3 regions of the Massilia scottii genome follow, and region 2 is predicted to be linked to each of the others. Evidence: predicted binding sites of a transcription regulator. Region 2 holds the regulator's gene; each other region holds the start of a gene.
What was found. The regulator HrcA, encoded in region 2, represses chaperone genes, less so after heat shock. The targets are predictions, from matches to a motif close to TTAGCACTCNNNNNNNNNGAGTGCTAA.

Region 1 (7,509 bases), on a different contig from region 2:
CGTCCGGATAAGCGTTCGAGCACACCTCGACGATGCCGGCGATGCCCGGCTCGGCGCAGCTGGAATGGTAGAACAGCACCAGGTCGCCTTCGCGCATGGCGTCGCGCAGGAAATTGCGCGCCTGGTAATTACGCACGCCGAACCAGGCCAGCGTGCGATCGGGCGCGGCCAGCACGTCGTCGATACTCACTTCGTCCGGTTCGGACTTCATCAACCAATAAGCCATGTATGCCACTCCATCGGCGCGTCGCCATTGGCGGACAAAAGCGCGCGCCCATAAAAAAACGGTTGCGCACCGAATGCTTGCAACCGCTTATGAAAATCAGAGCCCCGCCTGTGCCGTTTTTGCCGGCATCCCGAACCTAATGGTTCAAGGTGGTCGCAGTTAGTCCAATTTCGGGTTCGTCGGACAAGCGACGCTCACTCCCATCGAACAAAATTCCGCAACCGGTGCACATAAATGGTTCAAGGAATATATGGCAATCGCGAACACCGCAGGGTGAGACGGAGTTTACTCCGATGTGCCGTCATGTCAAACGAAATTAGCCTCAGAACAGATTTTCCTGGGGGGTCAGGGCGTTATCGAGGACCGTGTGCATGTCGCCGAGTTTCTGCTTGACTTCCAAAATCGACATTTCGGAAAGCGGTCCTTGCGGCGTTTTCACCGACAGGAATTCAGCGGCCACGCTGAGCGCGGCCATGACGGCGATGCGATCATTTCCCTTGACCTTGCCCGAATCGCGCAAGCCGCACATTTTCCCGTCAAGATAGCTCACCGCTTCCAGCAAGGTGCGCTCCTCGCCCTCCTTGCACATGAGGCGGTACGCGCTTCCCATGATGGTGACATTGAGCTCGGTCATTGTGCAACCTCATCATGCTGTACAAGCGGCGCAGCCGGTGCGTTCGGATCGGGCATTTGCGAGAGCAAGGTTTCGAGCCGGCGCTGCACTTCGTGCATGCGCCCCACGCATTCCTCGTTTTCGGCGCACAGCGCCATGTTCGACTGGCGCAGTTCGGCATTGGTCTGGCGCAGTTGCGCGTTCTCGCTGCGAAGTGAGAGGGTCAACGCGGCAAGCCGGTCAATTTTGTCGGATAGTTCGTCGAATTCAGAAATCATCCCGTAACTATAGGGGTGTGAAGGAAAGTCCGTCAACCGAATCAGTAACAGGGGTGGACGATTGATGTAAGGGGATGTAATAGCGCCCGGCCGAATCGGCCGCGGCCGGGCCGATTCATCACCGCCTTTTCCCACGGAGCGCAAACCGGAAGTCGCGCCGGCATATCCGCCGCATGCCGTAACCGCACCAGCGCGCACCGTTGAGATCTCTCCAGTTTAAGGCGCCGCGGCGGGCCCGCGGTTTGCGCCAGATCAAGCTCGTCTGTTAAATAGTCAACAGGACGCCTTGAAAAACACCTTGACCGTCCCTATAATTAGCACTCGTTAGTAGAGAGTGCTAACAACTCTTTCTAGTCTCCGCGGCAACACCGCGAGACATGTTGAAACACCGGGAACGCCTGTGGCGGTCCTGACCAATAGCTACTAAACCACTGAATATTAAGGAGTTTTGCATGAACCTTCGCCCATTGCACGATCGCGTTATCGTCAAGCGTCTCGACCAGGAAACCAAAACTGCGTCCGGCCTCATCATTCCTGACGCAGCTGCTGAAAAACCGGATCAAGGCGAAATCTTGGCTGTCGGCAACGGTAAAGTCCAGGATGACGGCAAAGTACGCGCGCTGGAAGTGAAAGTCGGCGACCGCGTCTTGTTCGGCAAATACTCCGGCCAAACCGTCAAAGTCGACGGCGAAGAGCTGCTGGTGATGCGTGAAGAAGACATCATGGCCGTCCTGGTCAAGTGATTCTCAACTAGTCCGCGCACGACCTTTCATTAAGAATTCCACGCGATAGAAATCTACGCACAACGGAGAAAATAAACATGGCAGCTAAAGATGTAGTATTCGGCGACGCAGCGCGCGCCAAAATGGTTGAAGGCGTCAATATCCTGGCCAACGCAGTCAAAGTCACCCTGGGCCCGAAAGGCCGCAACGTGGTGCTCGAGCGCTCGTTCGGCGCGCCGACCGTCACCAAGGACGGTGTATCGGTCGCCAAGGAAATCGAACTCAAAGACAAGCTCATGAACATGGGCGCGCAAATGGTCAAGGAAGTTGCTTCCCGCACCAGCGACAACGCCGGCGACGGCACCACCACCGCGACCGTGCTGGCACAAGCCATCGTGCGCGAAGGCATGAAGTTCGTTGCCGCCGGCATGAACCCGATGGATCTGAAGCGCGGCATCGACAAGGCAGTTGCCGCCACCGTCGAAGAGCTGGCCAAGATCGCCAAGCCATGCACCACCACCAAGGAAATCGCCCAGGTTGGCGCGATCTCCGCCAACTCGGACTACTCGATCGGCGAGCGCATCGCTGAAGCGATGGAAAAAGTCGGCAAGGAAGGCGTTATCACCGTTGAAGACGGCAAGTCCCTGAACGACGAACTCGACATCGTCGAAGGCATGCAGTTCGACCGCGGCTACCTGTCGCCGTACTTCATCAACAACCCGGACAAGCAAGTTGCCATCCAGGATAGCCCGTTCGTCCTGCTGTGCGACAAGAAGATCTCGAACATCCGCGATCTGCTGCCGATCCTGGAACAAGTCGCCAAAGCCGGCCGTCCACTGCTGATCATCGCGGAAGACATCGAAGGCGAAGCACTGGCCACCCTGGTTGTGAACAACATCCGCGGCATCCTGAAAACCTGCGCAGTCAAAGCCCCAGGCTTCGGCGACCGTCGCAAGGCCATGCTGGAAGACATCGCTGTCCTGACCGGCGGCCAGGTGATCGCTGAAGAAGTCGGCCTGACCCTGGAAAAGGTCACCCTGGCAGAACTCGGCCAAGCCAAGCGCGTTGAAGTGGGCAAGGAAAACACCATCATCATCGACGGTGCCGGCCAGGCGGAAGCGATCGAAGCGCGCGTCAAGCAAGTGCGCGTCCAGATCGAAGAAGCAACTTCGGACTACGACCGTGAAAAACTGCAAGAGCGCGTTGCCAAGCTGGCAGGCGGCGTTGCAGTGATCAAGGTTGGCGCAGCCACCGAAGTCGAAATGAAAGAAAAGAAAGCACGCGTTGAAGATGCACTGCACGCAACCCGCGCTGCCGTGGAAGAAGGCATCGTTCCTGGCGGCGGCGTTGCCTTGCTGCGCGCTCGTGCCAACATCAAGGTCAAGGGCGACAATCCTGACCAGGAAGCCGGCATCAAGATCGTCCTGCGCGCCATGGAAGAGCCACTGCGCATGATCGTTCAAAACGCTGGCGAAGAATCGTCGGTGGTTGTTGCAGCAGTGTTGGCCGGCACCGGCAACTACGGTTACAACGCAGCGAACGGCACCTACGGCGACATGGTCGAAATGGGTGTTCTGGATCCAGCGAAAGTCACCCGTTCGGCACTGCAAAACGCAGCCTCGATCGCTGGCCTGATGCTCACCACCGACGCCATGGTATGCGAACTGGCTGAAGACAAGCCAGCTGGCGGCATGGGCGGCATGGGTGGCATGGGCGGCATGGGTGGCATGGACGGCATGATGTAATTGCCTGATACGGAGCGCGGCTGGTCCGCCTCCGCTGTCACCGAACAGCCTGCAAGGTCCGCGCCTTGCAGGCTTTTTTACGTCTGTATATTAGTGCTCGGCGGCTCCGGCGCGCGGCCCCACCAGCTGCACCTCGACCCGGTTATTGCGGGCGCGCCCTTCGCGCGTGTCGTTGCCGGCGACGGGCAGGCGCTTGGCCTTGCCTTCGGTGTAGATGCGGATGCGCTCGAATCCTTTGTCGGCCAGGTATTTTTTTACCGCTTCGGCGCGCTGGACCGACAGCGTCTGGGCCCTGGCGTCGCTGAGCAGCGCATCGGTGTGGCCGATGGCCATGATCAACTCCGGCTCGAGTTCGCTGCTCTTGCTGACCACCTGGTCGAGAATCGATACCGCATCGGCCGACAGGCGCGCGCTGCCGCTGTCGAAAAATACTTCGGTCGCGAACTGGACCTTGGCCGGTTCGGCGCGCACGATGGCCGGCAGCGCACACGCCATGCAAACCGCAAGCGCGGTCAAAATGTGCCGCATAGCAAACACCTTCCCCGAGTGAAGTGGAGCGACGACTGTAACGCGAACTTGCCTGATTGACAAGCTATATGCTCCGGTCCGGGTAGGAATGCCATCCCTGGCGGCGGGCGCTGGTATGCTGGCGTTTTGCATGAGGAGCGCGCATGGTGGATTCTCTGGTTCCCCTGGCGGCCAGGATGGAGCCGCTGCGCGGTTTCGTGGCGGTCGGGCGGCGCATGAGCATCTATCCAAGCCACGCTGGCCTACATGCATCCGCCGGCCGCCAGCCCGTTCAACGATGCCTGCGAACCGCCGCCCGGCCAGCCATGGCAGAACTACGACGCCGCCCGGCGTGCCGCCGCGCGTGAGCATCGAAGCGCGCTGCCTCGTGATTTACGATTAACCGTGCAGGGAGACGCCATGCTTACCAATGATCCGCAGATCGAATTCTGGTTCGATTTCGGCAGCAATTACAGCTATCTGAGTACCATGCGTATCGAGGCGCTGGCCGCCGCGCAGGGCGTGCGCGTGCTGTGGAAGCCATTTTTGCTGGGGCCCGTGTTCAAGACGCTGGGCTGGACCACGTCGCCGTTCGTGCTGCAAAAGGAAAAAGGCGCCTACGTGTGGCGCGACATGCAGCGCCAGTGCGATAAATACGGCTTGCCGTGGACGCAGCCGGGCACCTTTCCGCGGCGCGCGCTGCTGCCGCTGCGCGTCGCCCTGCTTGGTGCCGGCGAAGCGTGGATCGGCGCGTTTTGCCGCCGCATCATGCAATGCAATTTCGTCGAGGACCGCGAGATCGATGACGCGGCCCTGGTCGGCGAGGTGCTCACCGCGCTGGGCCTGGACGCCGCCGCCCTGATCGCCGGCGCCGGCACCGACGAAAACAAGCTGGCCATGCGCGACCAGGGCGAGCAAGCCATGCGGCGCGGCGTGTTCGGCGCGCCGATGTTCTTCGCCCGCGGCGAGATGTTCTGGGGAAACGACCGGCTGGAGGATGCCCTTGCGTGGGCCGCTGGCCATGTTGCTCCCCGTATAGTTTTGGCGTAGTATGACCACAACATCAACGTGCCTTTGCAGCCCACATCTATGTCCGGATCGTCGAAAAAAGTAGTCCTGCTGTTTGCCATGATCGCCCTGGTCGCCGCGGGCGCCGTGGTGTACCACAGGTACCATGAATCGGCCCATGCGCCGACCGCGGTTGCCGCCAGCGCCAGGCCGGCGGCGCAGATGGCGCGCACCAAGGCGCAGGCGATCGATGCGCTGATGGCGCTGCCGGAACTGAAAGCCTGGTCGGCGCATATCGAGAAAGCCTCGGGCGGAACCGCGCATGGTGCGGTGCTCGACGACGAGACCGCGACGAAGGTCATCGACGGCAAAAATTACTGGACCCTGAGCTTCGTCGAAAACAGCAAGGATGCGGCGCATCGCTGGGAGACTTTTCTGGTTGCCGCCACAGGCGACGAGATTCTGGTCGACGACATGAACGACGAGCGCCAGCTGACGCTGGCCCAGTGGCGCGCCGAAACGCGCCCGATGGAGCGCATTGCTAAAGATGCAGTGCCCGCGCCAACCGAAACTGGCCCGGCTCCGGTTCCGGCTCCGCCGCCTTGATCGATGCCGGCGGGTGCCCTACCCGCCCAGGTGCGAAATCTGCGTGTGGCGGTTGCCGCCGTCGGGCTGCCCATCGGCGCCGAGCGAAATCCCGACCGACAGAATATCGATCAGCAGCAGCTGCATGATCCGCGAGATCATCGACAGGAAGCTGGTGCTGTCTTCGGCATGATCGACCGCCAGGCACACCGTGGCCTTCTTGGCCAGGGGCGAGCCGCTGCTGGTCATCGCAATCACATCGGCGCCGGCGGCGCGCGCCGCATCCACGGCGGCCAGCAGTTCGGGCAAGCGCCCGGAATTTGAAATCGCAATGACCACATCGCCCGGCTTGAGCAGTTCGGCCGCGAGCGTGAACAGGTGCGAGTCGCCGTACGAGGCGGTCGGAATGCGGAAGCGGAAAAACTTGTGCTGGCCGTCCAGCGCCACCACCCGTGAATTGCCCATCGCGTAAAACTCGACCCGGTGCGCGTGGGTCAGCAGTTCGATGGCGCGGTCGAGCGCGCGCACGTCGAGCTGGTCGCGGAACTTGAGGATCGCCGAGACGGTGTTGTCGATCACCTTGGCCGAGACGTCATGCGTGCTGTCGCCGCCGCGCACCTGGCTGTGGCGCACGGGAATGGCGCCGGTCAGGCTGCTGGCGAAACGCAGCTTGAAGTCGGCCAGGCCCAGGAACCCGAGCGAACGGCAGAAGCGGATCACGGTCGGCTGGCTCACTTCCGCCAGGCGCGCGATATCGGCAATCGGTTCGTTAAGTACAAGGCGCGGCTGCTCCAGTACCAGGCTGGCCACGCGCTGCTCGGCGGGCGTCAGTTCGTGCTGCAGATGCTGGACGCGCTCCATCAGCGTATTGGCGCCGCTGCGCCCGCGCAGGTGCTCCGACAAGATCGTCGCCACGCCGTGGAAGGCCGGATTGGGCGTGGTGATGACGTAGGTGGGAATATCGGCCAGGTAGGTCGAGAAACGTCCCTTGGCCTCGAAGCGGCTGCGAAACGGCGAACCGGCAAACAGCTCGCCCATGCGCGGCACGATGCCCCCGCCAATGAAGATGCCGCCGAACGCGCCCAGGGTCACCGCCAGGTTGGCCGCGGCGCCGCCCAGCATGCCGCAGAAGCACTCGATCACCTCCAGGGACAGCGGGTCCTTGTCGTCGATGGCGCCGGCGATGATCTCGGGCGAGGTGCGGGCGGCAGCCGCCACGCCGTTGCGCTGCGCCAGCGCGCGGTAGATGATTTCCATGCCGGGTCCGGAGATCAGGCGCTCGTTCGAGACGTGCGGCCACTCCTTCCAGGCAAACTGCAGGATCGCGAATTCGCGCTCGTCGGCCGGCGCGAAATTGACGTGCCCTCCTTCGCTGCCGAGCGTGACAAAGCCATCGACCGTGGGAATCACGCCCGACACGCCCAGGCCGGTGCCGGGACCGAGCACGCCGATGACGGCATTGCCGGCCGCCGTGCCGCCGCCGACCTTCATCAGGTCGTCCGGCGTCAGGCCCGGCAGCGCCATCGCCAGGGCCGTGAAGTCGTTGACGATCAACAGCGTATGCAGCCCCAGTTCGCGCCGCACCGCGTCGGTGGAAAACTCCCAGGCGCGGTTGGTCATGCGCACCTGGTCGCCGTTGACCGGGTTGGCGACCGCGAGCGCCGCGTGGTTCAGCACCATGCCCGCATGGTCGGCCAGGTAAAAACGCAGCAGCGCCACGATGCCCTCGAAGTCGTCGCACTTGAGCACCCGCACCGAGCGAAATACGCCGGGCGCGGTCTGCAGCGCGAAACGCGCATGGGTCGCGCCGATGTCGGCCAGCAGG
Region 2 (7,509 bases):
ACGATTTCGATGTCGTAGCCTTCGGCAAAGCTTTTGGCGGCCAGTTCGAGCAGCTTGAGGGTGACGTTCACGCCCACGCTCATATTGGGCGCGAACATGATCGCGGTTTTTTCGGCGGCGGCGGCGATCGCGGCCTTGCCGGCGTCATCAAAACCGGTGGTGCCGATGATCAGCTTGATGCCGTGGGCGGCGCAATATTCCAGATGCTTGAGCGTGCCTTCGGGACGGGTAAAATCGATCAGGAAGTCGGCCCCGGCCAGGCCGGCAGCCAGGTCCGATTCGATCCTGATGCCTCCCGGATGGCCGCCGAAGGCGCCGGCGTCCTGGCCGATCGACGGCGAACCGGCCAGGCCGAGCGCGCCGGCCAGCACCGCGTCGGGAGCGGCCGCGACCGCATCGACCAGCATCCGTCCCATGCGCCCGTCGGCGCCCGCTACTGCAATTTTCATCTGATTCATTGTGCCGACCCTCGTGCCGCCCGTGCGCTGGTGCTGTGTATTGAAAAACTTATTTGTTGATCTTGATCGAGGCCGAACCGGCTTCTTCCCGCTTCGGCGCTTCCTTGGCGGCCACCTTGGTCGGACCGGCGATACGGGCGATGTATTCCTTCTCGGTCGGCAGATTGCCGCCGTCGAATTTCTCGACCTTGTTGTCCTTGAAGTAGACCGTCACCCGGCTGCTGGTCAGCTCGCCATCGCCGCGCGCCAGATAGAAGGGGAAGTCCCAGCGGTCGGCGTGGAAGATGTCGGTCAGCAGCGGCGTACCGAGCAGGAACTTGACCTGTTCGCGGGTCTGGCCCACCTTGAGCTGGGTCAGCATTTCCTGCGAGATGAAGTTGCCTTGTTGAATGTCCGGACGATACGGCGAGAAAATCCACAGGAACTTCTGCAGCTTGCTGGCCTGGACGGTCTGGGCGCCGTCGCCGGGCGAGGCGTTCACCGGGACCACGGGATCCTTGGCGCCGCCGAACATGGCGCAGCCGGACAGGCTCAGAACGGCGCCGGCCAGGGCCGCCACGAGCGGGGCGCGCAAGCTAAAACGGTGCAAAACGGCAGTATCGACAGGCATAGAGGACCTCAAATCGTTGTACGGAAGCCTAGGCACCTCCGTCTAAAACGCTATATGATAAAGCACTACGCCAATATACGAGTAACAAACATGAGTAACAATCCTAGCGACCTCAAAGCCAGCGGCCTGAAAGCCACCCTGCCCCGTCTGAAAATCCTCGAGATTTTCCAGAACAGCGAGGTGCGCCACCTGACAGCGGAAGATGTTTACAAGATTTTGCTGACCGATAATATGGATGTCGGCCTGGCCACCGTGTACCGCGTACTGACCCAGTTCGAGCAGGCCGGCCTGCTCAACCGCAACCATTTTGAAACCGGCAAGGCGATTTTCGAGCTCAACGCCGGTTCGCACCACGATCACCTGGTGTGCCTCGACTGCGGCCGCGTGGAAGAGTTCTACGACGAAGAAATCGAATCGCGCCAGCACAAGGTGGCGGTCGAGCGCGGCTTCAAGATTGCCGAGCACGCGCTGGCGATTTACGGCAACTGCGTCAAGCCTGCCTGCCCCCACAAAACCTGATCCCGGCCTGATGCCGGCAACGCGCGCCGCCTAGGAGTGGCTGAGCGCGTTCGACAGCAGCTTGGCCGTGATGTCCACGATCGGAATGACGCGCTCGTACGCCATGCGGGTCGGCCCGATCACGCCCAGGGTGCCGACGATCTTGCCGTTGACCTCGTACGGTGCCGTGACCACGCTCATTTCATCCATCGGCACCAGGTTCGATTCGCCGCCGATGAAGATCTGCACGCCGGTTGCTTTGCTCGAGACGTCCAGCAGCTGCATCAGCCCGGTTTTTTGCTCGAACATGTCGAACATCTGGCGCAGCGACGTCATGTTCGACGACAGGTCCGACACGCTGAGCAGGTTGCGCTCGCCGGAAATGACCATGTCGTCCGACTGGTCGGCCATCGCTTCGCTGCCGGCCTCGACCGCGGCCTGCATCAGGCTGCCCATATCGTCGCGCAACTGGCGCAATTCGCTGGTCAGGCGCGTGCGCACGTCGTCGAACGACAGGCCGCCGTAATTCTGGTTGATGTAATTGGCCGAGCGCACCAGCTGGGCCGGGGTGTAATCGGCCTCGGTCAGCAGCAGGCGGTTTTGCACGTCGCCGCGCGGATCGACGATCACCAGCAGGATGCGCTTTTCGGACAAACGCAAGAATTCGATCTGCTGGAACACCGATTCGCGCCGCGGGCTGAGCACCACGCCGGCGAACTGCGACAGCGACGACAGCATTTGCGCCGCGTTGGCGATCATCTTTTGCGGCTGCTGGGCCGGCAGGCGCAGCCGCCCGTCGACCGCGTGCTCGTCCAGGTGTTGTACAGTTAATAAGGTATCGACAAAGATGCGGTAGCCGCGCGGGGTCGGAATGCGTCCGGCCGAGGTGTGCGGACTGGCCACATACCCCAGCTCTTCCAGGTCGGCCATGATGTTGCGGATGGTCGCGGGCGAGAGGTCGAGTCCGGAAATCTTCGACAGCGCGCGCGACCCGACCGGCTGGCCGTCGGCGATGTACCGTTCGACCAGGGCTTTGAGCAGCGTTTGCGCACGGGTATCGAGTTGCATGATTCTAGGTGGGGTGCAGTAAGGACAAAGACAAGGGCAAGCACAAGTGCTGATCCCCTTATTATGCACGTTCGCAGGCGCGGTGTGCAGTAATGTCGACTGCGCGTCCCGGCCGCCTCAATCGTGCTCGCGCTTGAGCCAGTCGAGCAGCTCGTCGAAACTGCGGCAGATGGCGTCCGGCACCACGCCGTGTTCGAGGTGGCGCGCACTGCCGGTGCGGTTGAGCCAGACCGCGCGCAGCCCGGCGCGCTGGGCGCCCTGCACGTCGAGCAGCACGTCGTCGCCGACGTACACGCAATCGGCCGGGTCGACCCCGAGTTCCTCGCAGGCGGCCAGGAAGATGGCCGCGTCCGGCTTGGCGCGGCCGAACTGGCTGGCCGCCACCGACACCTTGAAATGGTGCGACAGGCCGATCGCCTGCAAATCGGCATTGCCGTTGGTAACCGATCCGAGCAGGGAGCGGCCTTTCAGGCGCAGCAGGCCGGGCACCACGTCGTCATAGGGAATGACGGCATTGCGCGCCGCATAGAAATGGACCATGGCCTGCTCGACCTTGGCGGCGTCTTCGCCGGCCGCCTCGAACGCCGACAGCAGGCCGGCGCGGCGCAGCGCGCCCAGGTCGAGCTCGAACTCGGGCTGCTGGGCCAACAGGGCCAGGCGCGCCTGGCGCAGGGCGTCGATGGTGAAGCGCTCGGCCACGCGCGGCGCGTTGCTGTGCAGCCAGGTGTGCAGGGTTTGCTCGGCCTGCAAAATGACCGGGGCGATCGGCCACAGGGTATCGTCCAGGTCGAACAGGATGGCTTTGGGCCAGGCGCGGCGCGGCGTGGTGCTCATGTTCTGGCTCGGTAGTGGGTCAGGTTCCAGCATAACGAGGGCGGCGCCGAAAATCAATCGTCGCGCCTGCCGGTGTGTCAAGGCGCGCCAAGGCGGCGCGCCAAGGCGACGCGCCAAGGCGACGCCTTACACACCGATACAAGGCAATGAGCCGCCGCGTTAACAAATGCACTAAAATGACGTCCACATCAGGCTGTCCATCGGCGGCCCAGCCTTCCCACCTTACCGCATTCGTTTTGGAGAAAGTATGAAAAATCTGTACCTGCGTTCCGCCGTGGCACTGTCGTGCGCGCTGAGTCTTGCCGCTTGCGGCGGCGACGATGATGGCACCGTGCAGCTGGGCGGCGCCGTGACGAATGTGACCGTGTCCGGTCTGGTGCTGCAAAACAAGGGCGGCCCGGATCTCAAGATCGAACCGGACGCCACCGGCTTCGTGTTTCCAGACCTGATCGCCAACAATACCGAATTCGACATCACCGTCAAGTCGCCACCATCGAACGCCACCTGCAGCGTGGAAAACGGCAAGGGCAAGTCGAGCGTGTACGGCGTCGGCCGGATCATCGTGCGCTGCACCCTGATTCCGCACGACCTTAAAGGCAAGATCACCGGCCTGACGAGCGGCCCGCTGGTCATCATCAACGGCGATCATCGCCTGAGTATTCCCGCCAACAACACCGAATTCAACATGACCCAGCTGGCTGAAAATAAAAAAGACAAGCTCGGCCAGGTCGGCGAAACCCTGGCCTACGGCGTGAGCGTGCTGCAACAGCCGCCGGGCCTGACTTGCCGGATTGACAACGCCGTCGGCACGATGGGCAAAGCCGACGTCGACAACATCCTCATCACCTGCAACTGATCCCGGCAGCCGCCCCTGCGCGGGTGGCGCCCTTTCCTCTGGAGAATTCTATGAAGTTATCCGTCCTGCGCCATTCGCTGCTGCTGGCCCTCGTCGTGGGCCTGTCCGCTTGCGGCGGCAAAGCGACCTTCCCTGTCGAAGGCAAAATTGAAGGCCTGAAGTATTCCGGCCTGGTAATGAGTAACGTCGGCATGCAAGACCTGACGGTCGAGGCCAAGGCCACCAGTTTCCGCTTCCCCAACACGATCGAATACGGCGTACCCTACGATGTCCAGGTCAAGAAAAGTGCTGATCACCAGAAGTGCACATGGGAGAATGGCAAGGACACCGCCGGGCGCCAGGCTTCCATCAACGTGATTGTCAAGTGCACCGACAACGCCTTTTCGATCGGCGGCGCGGTCAACGTGATCGGCGCCGACGGCCAGTCCCGTCCCTATACGGGCGACGGCCTGGTGCTGATCAACGGCAGCAACGACAGATACCCCATGCCCAAGGATGCCAAGGCGTACAAATTCGCCGGGGCGATCCCCTACGGTACCAGCTACGGCGTCTCGGTGCTGACCCAGCCGGACGGCGGCAAGTATGTTTGCACGGTCGAGCGCGCCGTTGGCGTCATGGGCGAGGGCGCGAAGGGCGATGCCGACGTCACCGACATCGACGTGACCTGCCGCGAAAAATAAGGCGGGCGGGGATGCTGAAGGTGATATTTGCAAAAGCTATAACTGATATTACAAAGATAAATTGGCTTGATATGCTGTAGCGCAGCATAATTGCACCTGTCTCCTCCAACTCTCCTCAAAAAGAATTGGATTTCAAGCCCGCTTCACAGCGGGCTTTTTTTTGTCCTGATTTTCGCGCTACTTCTTTTCCAGCGCTTTCAAGTGGTCCGCCGCATTGCGGTTTTCCGGATTCAGTTCCAGCGAACGCCGGTAATGGCGGATCGCCAGCGCATGGTCATCAAGGGCTTGGTACGCTTCGGCCAGGCTGTCATGGGCATTGGCGCTGTCCGGATACAGGCGCGTAGCCAGGCCGAGTACCGCAATGGCCGGCTTGAGCTGCTTGCGCGACAGCAGGCGGTAGCCCCAGCCGTTCAGGCTGCCCTCGGACGGGTTCGGCACCCCATATTGCTGCGTCACCTGCCGCAGTGTCGCGTCGATATCATCGAAACCGCCGCGGCCGGTCTGCTCGCGCAAGCGAAACAGGGCATATCCGCCGCCGGTGGCGCGCAGGCCCTTCACATAAAATCCCGCCACGGTGTCGATCATCTGATCCGGCTGGGCGCCGGCCAGGTTGGTCAGGATAATCACCGCCAGGTCGTCGTCGGGATACATATAGAAGGCCGAACGCCCGCCCCCGATGCCCGCCACCGCCCGGTGCGGCTGTTCGCCGCGGCGGATCGCCGGCCAGCCCATCGCCCACGGTGCCGGCCGCCCATCGGCGAAGGACGATGGCGTCCACATCGCGGCCATGCTCGCCGGCTTGAGCAGGCGTCCCTGCTGCAGGGCCACGATCCATTTGCCCAGTTCGGTGGCAGTGGTATTCATGCCGGCTCCCGTGCGCATTGCCGGCGGAAACTCCTCGATCACGTTGCGCAGCGTACCGTCGCGTCCGAAGCGGTAGGAATTGGCCTTATTCCTGATGATGTCCCCGCTGTCGCCGAAGGAGCTGTCGGGCATGCCGGCCACGTCGAACTGCCCGTGCCGGATAAACGCCAGGAAAGGCTCGCCGCTGAGGCGGTCGATGATTTTCCCCAGCAGTACGTAATTGGTCTGGTTATAGCTGAAGCGCTGGCCGGGCGCGAACTGCACCGGCAGCGTTTGCGCGCTCTTCCACGCCCCCTCCATGCCGCCCGGCAGCAGGTCGCCTTCCGCATCGAGGACGTCGGGAAGCCCGGACGTGTGATTGAGCAGCTGGGCCACGGTCACCCCCTGCCACGCGGCCGGCAAGCCATCGAGATAGCGCGACACCGGCGCGTCGAGGGCGAGCTTGCCCTGTTCAACCAGCTGCATGATGGCCACGCCGGTGAACGGCTTGGTCGCGGAATTAAGCGAGAACACGCTGTGCTTGTCGACCGCGACCCCGTGCTGGATGCTGGCCACGCCGATCGCGCTCGAGAGCACCACTTTCCGGTGGCGGATCACGGCAATCTGCAAGCCCGGAATGCGGCGTTCCTCCATCTCGGCGCGAATGAATTCCAGGACTGCCTTGTTGGCGGCGCTGTCGGCGGCGGCAGTGGCCGTCGGCGCGGCCAGGGCGCTCGCGCCCGGCAGGCTGACGGCCAGGCCAGCGAGCAGGAGACACAGTGTGCGGGCAAAACTCATCGGATGACGTTCCTTCATGGTGAGGGCAAATGGTTCGGCAAGCAGCGCCCATCATGGCATAAGCAAGAGCAATGTTAGCCCTTTGGAAACGATATTTCTGCATGGATCGCCTTGCGCGCCATGCATGCCGGATAAGCGGGGCGCTGTCTGTCATCATCCGGTCATCTTGCCGTCACGGCACGGTCATCTGGGCTGGCTAGAATCCGGCTTGCTAAATTAACCCCCAGCCATAGGACCTTCATGAACAAGCCAAACGATCTGGTTCGCACGTCCATCGATCCAGATGATATCGACTGCAACGATTCGCCGAATGAACACTTCAATACAGTGCTCAATGCCCGCCTGAGCCGCCGCAGCCTGCTGCGCGGCGGCATGGCGTCGGCCGCCACGGCGATCTTCGGCGCAGTCGGTTTGTCAGCCTGCAGCAGCGATGACAGCCCAAGCCCTACCCCGACGCCGACCCCGACGCCGGTCCCGGCTGAGAAACTGCTGGCGTTCAGCGCCGTTCCGAAAAGCCTGGCCGACGTCGTGAGCGTCCCGGCCGGCTACACCGCGTCCGTCATCTATGCGCTGGGCGACCCGCTCAACGGCACCACCGCCGCCTACAAGAACGACGGCACCGACGGCGACTTCGAGACCCGCGCCGGCGACCATCACGACGGCATGGAGTTCTACGGCCTGTCGGCGAGCGGCAGCGCCACCACCACCGGTTCCGAACGCGGCCTGCTGGCCGTGAACCACGAAGCGACCACCGACGCCAAACTGTCGTCCTTCTTCCTGCACGCCAATGGCGGCGTGACCACCCTGCCGCGCCCTGCCGCGGAAGTGGACAAGGAAGTGGCGATCCACGGCGTGAGCGTGGTC
Region 3 (7,509 bases), on a different contig from region 2:
AGGGTGATGGCGCCGGCGCGCACGCGCACGCCGGCGGCCACCGGCGGCTTGCCCACCGCCTCGACGATGGCGCGCGCGATCGGGCCCTGGTAAAAGGCTCTCTGGCCCTGGGCGCCGATTTCGCGGTAGGCCTTGGCCATGCCCGGATTTTTCAGCACGCTGCCGACCGCCAGCGGCTTGCCGTTTTTCAGGAACAGGGCGCTGCTGCTGCTGAAAAGCTGGAACTTTTTCTGGTTCTCGGCGCTCATGCGGTGGAAATTTTCGCTCACCTCGAAGCCCTTGGTGGCCACGCCGATGGCCGGCGCGAGCACTTGTTTGAACGACATGGTGCCGTAGCGGCTGAGCGCTTCGTGCCAGCCGCGCACGGTGCCGGGCACGCCGACCGAGGCGCCGCTGGCGAGCGTGGCGCCGAAGTCGCTGTCCTTGCCGTTTTCCTGGAATACCGTGGGCGTGACGCTGGCCGGCGCTGTTTCGCGGTGATCGACCGTGATCACGCGCTTGTCCCTGGCCAGGTAGATCATCATGAAGCCGCCGCCGCCGATGCCGCAGCTGTAGGGATCGGTCACGCCCAGGGTGGCGGCCGCGGCGACGGCGGCGTCGATCGCATTGCCGCCCTTGTCGAGGATGGCCATGGCCGACTGCGACGCCTGTTCGCTGATGGTGGCGACGGCGCCGCCGGTGCCGCTTGCCACCGGGGTCCTGGCCTGGCCCAGGGGAATGATGAGGACGATGGAACAGGCGAGGGCGAGGCGGCGGGCGGCGTGAGTCATGTCGTCTTATCGGCTTTCGGGGGCAGGTTGGCTGATGGTCAGGGTCACCGCTTGCGGCGGGCCCGGCGGCACATTGGTTGGCAGCGGGGCCGGCGGGTCGGTGGCCAGGGCGATGACCAGATTGGGCTGCTGCGTCGATGTGTAGGCCGGCGCGGCCGGTTCGAGCGCAAAAGGCTCGGCCCCGAGCGGAAAGATCAGGGTGAAGTGGTAGACAATCTTGCCGGCGGTGATGCAGCGCACGTCGGGCGGACAGCGGCTGTCGTCGATGCGGTCGAAGCGCAGGGTGGCGTCGGGCGCCACGGTGGTGCTGGTCTGCGGCAGCAAGGAAATGGTGCCGTCGTATTTTCGGTGCATCGATGTTTCCTTCATTGGCGCGGCGGTGCACCCGGTAAACACCCAGGCGGCGGCGAACGCGAAAATCAGCTTGATCATGATGGGCTCCTCATTAGTGGGAAAGCCGATCATAGATCATATCAATTTCGCCACTGTGTGGCCGCGCAATTGACGAGCCGGCGCGCTGGGGCACCGTGCATGCCCGTCGGCAAAGGAAGGGCCGGCCTGGCCGCCCCGGCAATTATGCTTGCGCCACGCTGTCCTGCAGGCGGCGGCGGGTGCGGCGGGTCAGGCCGATCACGGCCAGGCCGAGCGCCAGCATGGCGTAGGTTTCCGGTTCCGGCACGGCGGTGGTGTAGACGGTCAGGGTCGGGTTGAGCACGCTCAGGCCAGCCCACGAATCCTGGCGGTGGACGACGCCATCGGGCGTGGTCCAGACCGCCGGGGAGGCGAACATGGTCATGCTGCTGTTCAATGACATGGTGAGCATGTCCCTGAGCGTCAGGTTGGCGGCGCTGAACACGAAGGATTCGTTGCCGTTGAGCTTGTTGACGCTGCGGGAGTGGCTGCCGTTCCAGTCGTTCGCGCCGCTGGCGAACAGGCTGACCGAAGCACGGTTGCTGGCCGTCCCGGCGCCTGCCAGGCCGTCCGGCGGCACGGCGGTGTCGAGGGTGCCGACGAAGGTGCCCGAGAAGGAATAGCCGGTGACCTGATAGCCGGAACGCACGGCAAACGTCATGTCGGCGGAGTAAGCGTTGCCGTCGGCATCGCTGGTAGTGCCGGCCATGCTGCTGGCAAAATCGCTGAAACGGATCGTGGTCGCGCCGTCCACGTCGGATACGAGCACGTCGGCCACGGCCGAATCAGGGTTGGTGAAAGTGAAGCCGGTTGCCTCGATCACGGTCGGCGCGGCCGATGCCGTGGCGGACACAAAAGCCAGCGCGGCGGCGCTCATCTGCAATTTAAACAAGTTCATTGGTCCCATTCCTTTTCATGTCACGTCGACGAACGCCGCAACGGCGCTTCCAGGCTTGCCATCATAATCGAGGGAAAGCCGAAGATCATAGAACAACATTGTAAGAAATGTATTGGGAGCGATACTGTGCGGGAACAGCAACGCCGGCCGCCAGCCGCGGGGGACGGCGGCCGGGCCGGTTTATGTGTCGAGGCTGTCCTGCAGGCGCTTGCGGGTGCCGCGCGTGAGGACGATGACGGCCACGCCGACGGCGAGCATGACATAGGTTTCCGGTTCCGGGACCGACTGCGAGGCCACGCTCGGCCGCGCATTGGCGGCGCCGAAGCTGCTGCGCGCTTGCTTGGCATAGCTGGCGCGCACTTCCGGGTAGCTGTGGCGCGCGTCCGATCCGCCCCATGACGCCACATTGCCGTTGGCATAGGCGCTGATGGCGCCGCCCAGGTCGACATCGCCGAGCAGCGCGTCGGCGGGACGCAGGTGCATGGCGCGCCCGACGTCGCCCAGGCCGAGCTGGCCGAGAACGCGGTTGTCGGCCAGCTCGATGCCGGCGTGGTACGCGGTTCGTTTGCTGACGTTATTCAGGGTGGGGGACTCGATCAGGGCCGGCGCGGCGCCGGCCAGGCCGGGCGCCAGCAGCAGGGCGGCCAGGCTTCGCGTCCATGTTAAGTATTTCATTTGCAGACTACCTATTCATGTTTAGCTGTGAAAAAGGCGGTGACGGCGCGCGGGGCAGCGCTCGGGGCCCATGTTGTTGCCGCGCTCAGACACCGGCACGGTATGCATGATACGTCAAACTCGCATTATAAATATGTAATCAAGTGTATTGACTTGTACAAGCTTGACGATGTGTACCGACGAAAAAAATGCCGCCTAGTCTACACCAGGCGGCATCGGCGCGGGGGCGCCAGGCGTGCGCGGGCTCAGATATAAGCCGACAACGCGCCTTTCATTTTCTTCAGGGCAGCGCTTTCGATCTGGCGAATGCGCTCGGCGGAGACGCCGAATTCGTCCGCCAGCGCGTGCAGGGTGGCACCGGAACCGTCGTCGTTGGCCAGCCAGCGCGCTTCGACAATGCGGCGCGAACGGGCGTCGAGCTTGCCCAGCGCCGTTTCCAGCCCTTCGGATTGCAATCGCGTGACCTGTTCGGCTTCGAGCACCTTGGTCGGCTCGGACAGGTCCGACGACAGGTAGGCGATCGGCGAGAACTTGTCATCTTCGTCGTCGGTCGGCGCTTCGAGCGCGATGTCGCGGCCCGACAGGCGCGTTTCCATCTCGATCACTTCTTCGCGCTTGACGTCGAGCAGCTTGGCCAGCGCATCGATCTGGGTCGGGGTCATGGCGTCCAGGCCCTGCTTGTTGCTGCGCAGGTTGAAGAACAGCTTGCGCTGGGCCTTGGTCGTGGCGACCTTGACCAGGCGCCAGTTCTTCAGGATGTACTCATGCATTTCGGCCTTGATCCAGTGCATGGCGTACGACACGAGGCGCACGCCCTGGTCCGGATCGAAACGCTTGACCGCCTTCATCAGGCCGATATTGCCTTCTTGAATCAAATCGGCGTGCGGCAGGCCGTAGCCGAGGTAGCCGCGCGCGATCGACACCACCAGCCGCAGGTGCGACAGCACCAGCTCCTGCGCGGCGGCGAGATCGTTATTCTTTTGCAGGCGCTGTGCCAGGGAAATCTCTTCCTCGTGGGTCAGCATCGGCAGGCGGTTCACCGCCGAGATATAGGCGTCGATATTGCCCAGATTGCCGGTGAAACCGAGTCCTAAAGCACGATTGCCGGTCGGAACCAATGCGGATTGTGCGGACAACGTCATCATGTATTTCCTCGTAGAGTGTCTGTGCTGCATCATCAAATGCCCGGGCCGGATGCGGGTCCGGGGCGGCTGTTGCGGTCTGATGCCAGCGGTGGCTTCGGGGATTCCCCGCCATGCAAGACCCTATATTAGCACTCTCTCGTGTTGAGTGCCAATGCCGAGAATTTATGGCAGTGATAGCGAAATGTTATTACTTCAAGGCAACCATAAATTTGCAGATTTCACTCTAGTGGAGGCTACTATTTGAGCCTTGATACAGATCAAATTTGCGGTGCGCCGGATCGCCATGCGTTTGCACCGGCGCAGTATTTGCGTCCGGTCCCAGTGTCGCCGATCATGGCGGCCGCCTCTGTTCGTTTACACACGCAATGCGCTCGTAAAAAGTCAGGGCCGCGTATGGATAAAATGCAATCTTTTCGTTAAAACATCATCTCTCTCTCCGCTGTCGAAAGGCAGCATGAATCCCATCATCATGGCTGGCGGCGAGAATGACAACTATCTGTATGGCGGGGCCGCGCCGGAAGCGGTGAACGGAAAGGGCGGCATTGACGTTCTGTCCGGACAACGACACGCTCGACGGCGGCACCGGCACCGTTATCATGAGTAGTCGCTTACTCCGGCGGGACGGGAGGTTTATTGCGGAAACAGAGGCAAGGGAGCCGCTCAAGCGCCGGCGCGCGCGTCTGAGGCAGCGCAAAGGGTGGGCAGGGACGCTCGCTACAATGCGCCATGCCCGCCCTTCACGACCTCGGATACCGCTCGCTGTTCGCCCACCCGGAACTGGTGCGCGAACTGATCACGGATTTTACTTCCTTCAAGCTGCTCGACGAGGTCGCGCTGTCGGCGTTCGAACGGGTCAATCCGGCGTATGTGAGCGAGCACCTGTCGGCGCGCCAGGATGACATTGTCTGGCGCGTGCGGGTCGGCCAGCAGTTTTTGTACGTGTACATCCTGCTCGAATGCCAATCCGGCGTGGACCGCTGGATGGCATTGCGCATGCAAACCTACATTGGTTTACTGTACCAGGACCTGGTCAAGCGCCACGAATTGTCCCCTGGCTTGCTGTTGCCGCCGGTGCTGCCGCTGGTGTTCTACAACGGCTCGCCGCACTGGAGCGCCAGCACGGAGCTGGCCGGGCTCCTCATGCAAGCGCCCGCCGAGCTGGCGGCATTCCAGCCAACCCAGCGCTACGTACTGATCGACCAGCAGCGCCTGGACAGGACGGCGCTGGAAGCGAATGCCAGCTTGCTGGCGCTGCTGTTCCGGCTTGAACTTTCACTCTTTCCCGATGTCTCAACGAAGGTCTTGCCTGCGCTGGCGACGTGGTTCAAGGAAGCGCCCCAGGCCAGCCTGCGGCGCTCGGTCCAGGTGTGGGTGAACGGTTTGCTGGCGCGCGCAACCGGCAATTCCGGATTGTTCATGGTTGATAGCGCGCAGGAGGATGCTGACATGGGAGACAAACTTGCAACTTGGGCCGAGCAGCTCGAGGAGATCGGCTTTCAAAAGGGATTCGCGTTGGCGGAGAAGGCCAAGGAAGACGGCAAGGCGGAAGGCAAGGCGGAAGGGCAAGTCATTGCCCTTCGCGGGATGCTGGGCAGCCTGTTGCGCAGCCGGTTCGGCGACTTGCCGGCGCCGGCAGCGCAGCGTATCGCCCGGGCCACTCAGGCAGAGCTTGAACAGTGGTTCGAGCGCAGTCTCAGTACGCCCAGCTTGCAGGCGGTGTTTGACGATGGCGCGGCATCCACTTAGTCCGGCCATGGCATGAGCGAGGCCGGCGGTCGCGCCGTGAGGCGCGTGATTCAGGCCAGGCAGATCCTCACTGGCGACATTTCCGCCCTAGCGCAGGCGCGCCAGGTGCCTGCGCACCGACAGCACCGCCCCGGCCAGGCCGAGCGCGGCGCTCACCGCCAGCAGCACGCCCATCGCCACCGGATTGAGCGGCGCCAGCTGGAAGGACGAGCCGTACAGGCGCGCGAACTCGCCGATGGCCGTATTGAGCGGCTGCAGCGACAAGGTCACCGCGCCCAGCGCCACGCCGCCGGCGCACAAGCCCAGCAGACCCCCGGTGTAATAGAAGGGACGGTGGATGAAGCCGTCGGTCGCGCCGATCAGTTTGCTCACGGCGATTTCGTCGCGCTGGGTCAGCACCTGCAGGCGGATCGTATTGAACACCACCGCAATGACCACCATGCCGAGGGTGACGGCCAGCAGCAGCAGGATCAGGCGCATCACGCGCAGCAGGGCGGCCAGGCGCTTGACCCAGGCCGAATCGACCTGCACCGCGTCCACGCCCGGCAGCACGCGCAGGCGCTCGGCGATGGCGTCGACGCTGCCCGCTTCGCTCACGCTGCGGAAACTGTCGAGCTTTAAGACATAACCGTCCGGCAGGGGATTTTCGCCCAGCGTGGTCAGGACATCGGCCAGGCCGTTCTTGCTTTTCAGGCTGTCGAGCGCCTGTTCGCGCGAGACGAACATGATGCGCGACTTGGGGTCGGCCAGGATCGCGCGGATGGCCGGTTCCAGCGCCTGCGCCTGCTCGCGCGTGGTCTCGGCCTTGGTGAAGACGCTGATTTCCGGCTCGACCGAGAGCTGCTCGGACATCGGCCGCACATTGTCGAGCAGGGTCAGGCCCGCGAACGGCAAGGTGAGCGCGATGGCGACCACGATCACATTGAACAGGAAGCTGAGCGGCGACTTGCCCAGCTGGCCGAGCGCCGAGCCGATGGCGAAACCGTGTTGGCGGAACCAGCGCTTCATGTGGCGTCTCCCGCCACGCTGCCCTGGTCGAGCCGGATCACGCGCGCGCTGCCCTGGCGCGCGGCGTCGTACAGCACCAGTTCGTCATGGGTGGCGATCAGGCAGGTCACGCCCACCGAATGAAAGGCGCGCAGGGCGTCGAGCACCTTGTCGGCGCTGGCGCGGTCCAGATTGGCGGTCGGTTCGTCGGCCAGGATGATCTGGGGCCGGTTGACGATGGCGCGGGCGATCGCCACGCGCTGCTGCTCGCCGCCCGACAGTTCGAGCGGCCGCGCCAGCGCGCGTGCTTCCAGCCCGACTTTTTCCAGCGCGGCGCGGGCCCGCAGTTCGGCCTCGGCCTTCGACGCGCCGGTGACCAGCAGGGGCAGCATGGTGTTGGCCAGGATCGAACGGTCGGTCAGCAGGCGCTGCTGCTGGAAAATCAGGCCGAGGTTGCGCCGCAGGTAGGGCAGGCTGGCGTTTTTCATGCGCCCGATATCCTGCTCGTTGACCAGCACGCTGCCCGAGGTGGGGCGCTCCATGGCCGCGATCATCTTCAGCAGGGTCGACTTGCCGGCGCCGGACGGACCGGCCAGGTAGACCAGCTCGCCGCGGGCGATGTTCAGGTTCACTTCGCGCAGGGCGGTGGCGTCGGCCGAGTAGGTTTTGGAGACACACCGGAATTCGATCATGGACGCTTATCCCAGCAACGCCTCGACGAATTCGTCGGCGCTGAACGGTTGCAGGTCTTCGATTTTTTCGCCGACCCCGATGAAATACACGGGAATCGGGCGCGTGCGGGCAATCGCGGCCAGCACGCCGCCCTTGGCGGTGCCGTCCAGCTTGGTGATCACGAGGCCGGTCAGCTGCAGCGCAT

Region 1: groES (co-chaperone GroES) is a predicted target of HrcA. The motif match lies at 1,432-1,458, and genes of this name have one in related genera.
Region 3: rpoH (RNA polymerase sigma factor RpoH) is a predicted target of HrcA. The motif match lies at 4,025-4,051, and genes of this name have one in related genera.

Annotation. Positions count from the first base shown of each region.
Region 1 is NZ_JAVCWM010000007.1:132,771-140,279, reverse strand. It holds gene RBA41_RS11860 (EVE domain-containing protein) at 1-226, opposite strand, end outside; RNA gene ssrS (6S RNA) at 324-504, opposite strand; gene RBA41_RS11850 (cell division protein ZapA) at 549-860, opposite strand; gene RBA41_RS11845 (DUF904 domain-containing protein) at 857-1,066, opposite strand; gene groES (co-chaperone GroES) at 1,570-1,860, shown strand; gene groL (chaperonin GroEL) at 1,938-3,584, shown strand; gene RBA41_RS11830 (OmpA family protein) at 3,675-4,112, opposite strand; gene RBA41_RS11825 (2-hydroxychromene-2-carboxylate isomerase) at 4,512-5,141, shown strand; gene RBA41_RS11820 (hypothetical protein) at 5,181-5,705, shown strand; gene RBA41_RS11815 (glucokinase) at 5,724-7,509, opposite strand, start outside.
Region 2 is NZ_JAVCWM010000015.1:94,896-102,404, forward strand. It holds gene dapB (4-hydroxy-tetrahydrodipicolinate reductase) at 1-458, opposite strand, end outside; gene RBA41_RS20940 (outer membrane protein assembly factor BamE) at 508-1,068, opposite strand; gene fur (ferric iron uptake transcriptional regulator) at 1,159-1,587, shown strand; gene hrcA (heat-inducible transcriptional repressor HrcA) at 1,618-2,634, opposite strand; gene RBA41_RS20955 (HAD family hydrolase) at 2,752-3,468, opposite strand; gene RBA41_RS20960 (hypothetical protein) at 3,716-4,324, shown strand; gene RBA41_RS20965 (hypothetical protein) at 4,375-5,004, shown strand; gene RBA41_RS20970 (serine hydrolase) at 5,182-6,645, opposite strand; gene RBA41_RS20975 (PhoX family protein) at 6,886-7,509, shown strand, end outside.
Region 3 is NZ_JAVCWM010000006.1:134,534-142,042, reverse strand. It holds gene ggt (gamma-glutamyltransferase) at 1-770, opposite strand, end outside; gene RBA41_RS10120 (hypothetical protein) at 777-1,202, opposite strand; gene RBA41_RS10115 (PEP-CTERM sorting domain-containing protein) at 1,345-2,079, opposite strand; gene RBA41_RS10110 (PEP-CTERM sorting domain-containing protein) at 2,260-2,754, opposite strand; gene rpoH (RNA polymerase sigma factor RpoH) at 3,000-3,899, opposite strand; gene RBA41_RS10100 (hypothetical protein) at 4,354-4,503, shown strand; gene RBA41_RS10095 (Rpn family recombination-promoting nuclease/putative transposase) at 4,626-5,645, shown strand; gene ftsX (permease-like cell division protein FtsX) at 5,733-6,653, opposite strand; gene RBA41_RS10085 (cell division ATP-binding protein FtsE) at 6,650-7,324, opposite strand; gene ftsY (signal recognition particle-docking protein FtsY) at 7,331-7,509, opposite strand, start outside.